2 regions of the Microbacterium sp. ER1 genome follow, and region 1 is predicted to be linked to the other one. Evidence: predicted binding sites of a transcription regulator. Region 1 holds the regulator's gene; the other holds the start of a gene.
What was found. Region 1 encodes LexA, which represses DNA repair genes until DNA is damaged. Its sites were predicted from a motif close to TCGAACANNTGTTCGA; they were not measured.

Region 1 (3,407 bases):
AGCGGCCCTCGATCCTCGTCGCGGCCCCGTACGCGAGCCTCGGCGCGACGTTCGCGACCGTGGCCGCCGCCCCCGTCGAGGCCATCGCCGTGGATCTCGTGCGCGGCACCGTGCCCGACGCGGTGCCGGGTCTCGAGGGCAAGACCCTCGTCGGCGGTGTGATCGACGGTCACAACATCTGGCGTGGCGACCTCTCCGCGGCGTTCGACTCTCTGGAGGCGCTCCGTGCGCTCGGGGCCCCGGTGGCGGCATCGACCTCGACCTCGCTGCTGCACGTGCCGCACGACGTGGAGGACGAGACGGCGCTCGACGAGCGCCTCGTCTCCTGGCTCGCGTTCGCGGATCAGAAGGTGCAGCAGGTCGTGACCCTCGCCCGCGGCCTGTCCGAAGGCCGCACGGCGATCGGGGCCGAGCTGGACGCCGCGACCGCTGCGCTGCAGGACCGCCTGACCGCTCCCGGTGTGCGCGACGGTGCGGTGCGTTCCCGTGCGCTGAGCGACGCCGACTTCGCCCGTGCCCCGTACCAGGAGCGGGAGGAGGCGCAGAACGCCCTCGGCCTGCCGGCGCTGCCCCTGACGACGATCGGCTCCTTCCCGCAGACCGGCGACATCCGCCGCGCCCGGGCCCAGTTCCTCCGCGGCGAGATCCCCGAGGACGACTACGAGGAGTTCCTGCGCCGTGAGGTCGCCGCAGTCGTCTCCCTGCAGGAGGACCTCGGTCTCGACGTCCTCGTGCACGGTGAGCCGGAGCGCAACGACATGGTGCAGTATTTCGCGGAGAACCTCGACGGCTTCGCGGTCACGCAGCACGGATGGGTGCAGTCGTACGGCTCGCGAGCCACGCGCCCATCGATCCTCTGGGGAGACGTCTCGCGTCCTGCGCCCATCACGGTCGGCTGGTCGGCGTACGCGCAGTCGCTCACGGCGAAGCACATGAAGGGGATGCTCACGGGCCCCGTCACGATCCTCGCGTGGTCCTTCGTCCGCGACGACCAGCCGCTGGGGGAGACGGCGAACCAGGTGGCGCTCGCGCTCCGCGACGAGATCGCCGATCTGGAGGCCGCGGGCATCCAGGTGATCCAGGTCGACGAGCCGGCGCTCCGGGAGCTGCTCCCGCTGAAGCAGGCCGACCAGCCGGCGTACCTCGACTGGTCCGTCGCCTCGTTCCGTCTGGCCACGGGCGGCGCTGCGGCGGCGACCCAGGTGCACACCCACCTCTGTTACTCGGAGTTCGGCGTCGTGATCGACGCGATCCGTGCGCTCGACGCGGACGTCACGTCCATCGAGGCGGCCCGGAGCCGCATGGAGGTCGTCGCGGACATCGCCGAGGTGGGCTTCGACCACGGCATCGGCCCCGGCGTGTACGACATCCACTCGCCGCGCGTGCCCACCGTGGAGGAGGTCGAGTCCCTGCTGCGGCGTGCGGTGGAGGAGATCCCCCTCCGTCAGCTCTGGGTGAACCCGGACTGCGGTCTGAAGACCCGCGGATACGCCGAGACCACGGCGTCGCTGCGGAACATCGTCGAGGCCACGCGGCGCGTGCGCGAGGACGTGGTGGTCACCGCCTGACGCGGTCGTCCCCGGACACACGAAGGCCCTCCCGGTGCGCCCGGGAGGGCCTTCGTTCTCGTCTCACCGACGATGCGGGGACTCAGACGGCGCGCATGACCGCGACGACCTTGCCGAGCACGACCGCCTCGTCGCCCAGGATCGGCTCGAAGGCAGAGTTGCGGGGAAGCAGCCACGTGTGGCCGTCGCGACGACGGAGCACCTTGACGGTGGCCTCGCCGTCGAGCATGGCAGCCACGATCTCGCCGTTCTCCGCCGTGTTCTGCGAGCGCACGACGACCCAGTCGCCGTCGCAGATGGCGGCGTCGATCATCGACTCCCCGGAGACCTTGAGCATGAACAGGTCGCCCTTGCCGACGAGCTGCCGGGGGAGCGGGAAGATCTCCTCGACCTGCTGGTCCGCCGTGATCGGCACGCCCGCCGCGATACGCCCCACCAGCGGGACCAGGGCGGCATCGCCCACGGGGGTCGCCACGTCCGCCGGGTTCTCCGCGCCCGTGCCGGGAAGGTCGATGAGGACCTCCATGGCACGTGTCTTGCCCGGGTCGCGACGCAGGTAGCCGCTGAGCTCGAGCTGACCGAGCTGGTGGGTGACGCTGGACAGCGACTTGAGCCCGACGGCGTCGCCGATCTCGCGCATGCTCGGCGGATAGCCGTTCTGCGCGATCGAGGCCTGGATGACCTCGAGGATCGCCATCTGCTTCGGGCTGAGGCTCTTGCGACGGCGGGTGCGCGGCGCCTCGGACTCGAGGGCTGAGGTGTCGCTCATGGTGCTCCTTCACTGCGTGATCCGACGTGCCGCTTCGAATGTCGGTGGCCCGTGGTGGGGTGTCCTTATCGAAACCGTATCCGAGAAAAGCGCCGATCTGGAAGATCTGTTCGAGCGTGTCGGCTGATTCGCGGAGCGTGGTTTCGAAGACAGCTTGACAGATGTTCGAACTCGAAGATATCTTCGGAACGTAGCTTCGCATCCACGGCTCCCGGCCGAGGCGCGGATGCGAAAGCTACGCCAACCTCCCCGGGCTCCGGCGCCGGGACAGTAAGGAGCAGACATGAGCAGCATCAGCCTCAGCACCGCGACCGCCCTCCCGGCATCGGCCCGTCCGGCCACCCGGCTGCGGATCACGGCACGCGGCCGTCGCACTCTGCTCGCGCTCGCGTCGGTCCCGCTCGCGGCGGGCATCGCCGTCGCCGCCCTCAGCGGAGGCAGCGCGACCGCCTCCGGCGCGGATGCGCCGGCCGTCTCCGTCGAGACCGTCACGGTCATGCCCGGCGACACCCTCTGGTCGATCGCGAGCAGCATCGCTCCCGAGGCCGACCCGCGGGATGTCATCGGTGAGATCACCCGCATGAACCTGCTGCGCGGCGGGGAGCTCCAGGTCGGCCAGGAGCTCGCACTGCCGGCGCGGTACACCGACTGACGCCGAGTCCTCCCGGCCGAATCGTCACGATGAGCTCGGCTCTCCCTGCTCCTCTTAAGATGGGAAGGGTGACCTTCTCCCTCAACGATCTCCCGCTCCGCGACGATCTGCGCGGACTCACCCCGTACGGAGCGCCGCAGGCCCCGCTGCCGGTGGCGCTGAACGTCAACGAGAACACGCATCCGGTTCCCGACGAGGTCGCGAGCGACATCCTCGATGACATCGCCGTGGCGATCCGAGACGTGAACCGGTACCCGGACCGCGAGTTCACGACGCTGCGGGAGGCGTTCGCCGACTACCTGGGTCACGGCCTCACGCCGGAGCAGATCTGGGCGGGCAACGGGTCCAACGAGGTGCTGCAGCACATCTTCCAGGCGTTCGGCGGGCCGGGACGCACGGCCTTCGGATTCGCGCCCAC
Region 2 (3,407 bases), on a different contig from region 1:
GTAGCCGGCGCTCTCCAGGGACCCGGACAGACGCTCGGAGTCGTGGACGTTCATCTGGCAGCCGAAGGTGCGCACTTCGTAGGATCGCTGGCGCCCGTCGTCGTCGACGGCCGCCGACGATGCGCTGATGATCGTCGGTTCACTGCGGGGGATAGTCATGATGCTCCCATTGTACGAGCGTCACCGAGAGCCGATCGTGTTCGAACCGTCAGTCCGAATCCACGAACCGGACGCCGGAGACGCCCCCGCCGAACGAGGCTTCCCGCAGCGCCGTCTTCGCCGCGTTCATGGCGACCGATCCCCCGTACCCGCGGCGCGACAGCTGCCCGACCAACCGGCGGAGCGCCGCGTCGGAGTCGAGGCGTCCCATCGAACGCGCTTTGGTCCGGGCGAACTCCAGTGCCCGCTCCGCGTCGTCGTCGGGCAGCTCATCGAGCGCGGCGTCGATGACCTCACGAGGAATGCCCCGCTGCGCGAGCGCTCGAGACAGCGCGACCCGCCCCTGGCCCTTGCGTTCGACGCCGGACGTGACGAGGAGTTCGGCGAGCACGGCGTCGTCGAGGTATCCGCGACGCACGAAGTCGTCGATCACGTCTTCGACGGCGTCCGTCGCAAGCCCGTGCCCTTTCAACACCAGCCGGGCCTCGGAGATGGACAGCGACCGCGTGCGGAGCTTCCGCACCAACGACTCCTCCGCCGTCGCTCGGATCTCCGCCGTCGAGGGGCCGTTCTCCGTGCTCTCGCCCCCTCCGGGCGATCGGGACGTATCGCCGACGGCGCGCAATGTGGTGGTCTTCCCGCCCCGGGAAGCAGCCCGCGCCGCGGCACCCCGGGCGGGGTGCCGCGCGCTGGGAGAACCGTCGTCGACCGACGGGGACCCTGCCGACGCGGGCTCGTGCCACGTCGACCGCCAGAGTCCCGCCGCGTCCGCGGGCGGCCCCGACCGCGCAGGCGGTGCGGACGACGACTCGTCTGCACCGCCACCGGCCGGATGCTCCGCACGCGTGGGTCCGCCGAAGAGAGGGATGATGGGGGCGATCCGCTCGGAATCGCCCCCACGCTGGTCACTCATCAGGCCGGGCGACGCTCGGCCAGCTCATCAGCACCCGGAGCCGCGGCCGGGCCGCCGATACCGAGCTTCTGCTTGATCTGACTCTCGATCGCCAAGGCGATGTCGGCGTTGTTGAGCAGGAACGTGCGCGCGTTCTCCTTGCCCTGGCCCAGCTGATCGCCGTCGTAGGTGTACCACGATCCCGACTTCTTGACGATGCCGTGCTCGACTCCGAAGTCGATCAGGCTGCCCTCGCGGGAGATGCCGACGCCGTAGAGGATGTCGAACTCCGCCTGCTTGAAGGGCGGGGCCATCTTGTTCTTGACGATCTTGACGCGGGTGCGGTTTCCCACGGCGTCCGTGCCGTCCTTGAGCGTCTCGATGCGGCGGATGTCCATACGCACGGAGGCGTAGAACTTCAGCGCCTTACCACCGGCAGTGGTCTCCGGGGAGCCGAAGAACACGCCGATCTTCTCGCGCAGCTGGTTGATGAAGATCATCGTCGTGTTCGTCTGGTTCAGACCACCGGTGAGCTTCCGCAGCGCCTGCGACATGAGGCGGGCCTGGAGACCCACGTGGGAGTCTCCCATCTCGCCCTCGATCTCCGCACGCGGCACCAGGGCCGCCACCGAGTCGACGACGATGAGGTCGATGGCACCGGAGCGCACGAGCATGTCGGCGATCTCGAGAGCCTGCTCACCCGTGTCGGGCTGCGAGACGAGAAGGGCGTCGATGTCGACGCCGAGCTTCGCGGCGTAGTCGGGGTCGAGCGCATGCTCCGCGTCGATGAATGCCGCGATACCGCCGGCCCGCTGGGCGTTGGCGATGGCGTGCAGCGTCAGCGTCGTCTTACCCGAGGACTCCGGGCCGTAGATCTCGACGATGCGGCCACGCGGCAGACCTCCCACGCCGAGGGCGACGTCGAGGGCGATGGAGCCGGTGGGGATGACGGCCACAGGGGCACGCTCATCGCTGCCCAGCCGCATGACCGAGCCCTTTCCGAACTGGCGGTCGATCTGGGCGAGGGCGGTCTCGAGGGACTTCTCGCGGTCGGCGGGTGATGGCATGGTGTGCTCCTTCTGCGCGTGTGCTGCCGCCTGTAGGCTGTCGCGGCTCTTCCGGCGGAAGGAACTCTCCGACAAGGCGTATGGCTTTTCAGCCTGGACCTCACGGTACGGTGGGCCTCCGACATTGCGTCGAAGGAACCGCGGATCGTGGGGATCAGAACCGTCTGACCACTTGTGCAGAAGACTACGCCCGGTTCGAACACATTTTCGACAACACGCCGGTTCGGCGTGTCGGACTTCCGCACACCCGGGAAGCCGCCGTCACCGGCCGCGCGGCTCCAGACGCCCTACGCCGTGGCGACGGGATTCCGGGACATCCATGTCGGCGCAGAGCGCGAGCCAGATGTTGCGCGGTGGTACCCCGGCTTCGAGAGCCTCGAGCGCCGTTCGTCCCCCCATGCCCGAGAGTACGAGGTCATTCACCAGCGAAGAGGCTCGGGCATGGAACTCGGCGTCGACGGCGCGCAGGAACTCACTGCGTCGCATCAGGGTGATCTCCGAGTGTCAGCGGAGCGAGAGCTCGGGCTCCACGGACGCGACCAGGTCGTCCGGAACGACGTCCGGGAAGACCTGGATGCCTTCGAGAACCGAGATGCGGTCCCCGACCTCGCGCATGATCGTGGAGATGGGGACGTCGAGCGCCTCCGCCACCGAGGCGAGGATCTCGCTCGAGGCCTCCTTCTGTCCGCGCTCGACCTCGCTGAGGTAACCGAGAGCGACAGATGCCTTGCTCGCGACCTGCCGGAGCGTCCGCCCCTTCTGCAGACGGAAGTCCCTCAGCACGTCGCCGATCTCCTGTCGTACAAGAATCATCGGAACCTCCTCCGCAGTTCGTGAATCGAGGTCTCCCTCGAAGAGACGGCCAGTCTAGTCCTCCTGGCTTGCACAGAATCTACCCTTGCACTCTGTGGTTTAAATGTGAGCACATCCGTATCAACATGACGCGGGGGGTCGCTATTCCCGCAGCGCAGCGGCCAGCGCATCGAGGACCGCCGCGACCGTCTGTGCTCGCACAGCGTCGCGGTCCCCCTCGAAGCGGAACGGCCGGGTCAGACTCACCGTCGGGGTGACCACGCCGACGTGGACGGTGCCCACGGGCTGCCCATCCGGAGACTCCGGGCCCGCGATCCCCGTGGTGGACACCCCGACATCGGAGGGGAGACCGTCCACCCCGACGGCCTCGCGCACTCCGGCAGCCATCTGCCGCGCGACCTCCGGGTGCACCGGCCCATATTGCTCCAGCAGGTCGGTGTCGACGCCGAGCAGCGTGTGCTTGACGGGGGTGGCGT

Region 2: a site for LexA is predicted at 2,314-2,329, ahead of recA (recombinase RecA). Genes of this name have one in related genera too.

The regions. Positions count from the first base shown of each region.
Region 1 covers NZ_QCXO01000122.1:34,905-38,311, reverse strand. The annotation lists gene metE (5-methyltetrahydropteroyltriglutamate--homocysteine S-methyltransferase) at 1-1,568, shown strand, start outside; gene lexA (transcriptional repressor LexA) at 1,651-2,337, opposite strand; gene BV453_RS03130 (LysM peptidoglycan-binding domain-containing protein) at 2,621-2,989, shown strand; gene BV453_RS03125 (histidinol-phosphate transaminase) at 3,049-3,407, shown strand, end outside.
Region 2 covers NZ_QCXO01000138.1:446,883-450,289, forward strand. The annotation lists gene miaB (tRNA (N6-isopentenyl adenosine(37)-C2)-methylthiotransferase MiaB) at 1-159, opposite strand, end outside; gene BV453_RS16795 (regulatory protein RecX) at 209-682, opposite strand; gene recA (recombinase RecA) at 1,072-2,118, opposite strand; gene BV453_RS15560 (DUF3046 domain-containing protein) at 2,380-2,604, opposite strand; gene BV453_RS15565 (helix-turn-helix domain-containing protein) at 2,623-2,931, opposite strand; gene BV453_RS15570 (CinA family protein) at 3,073-3,407, opposite strand, start outside.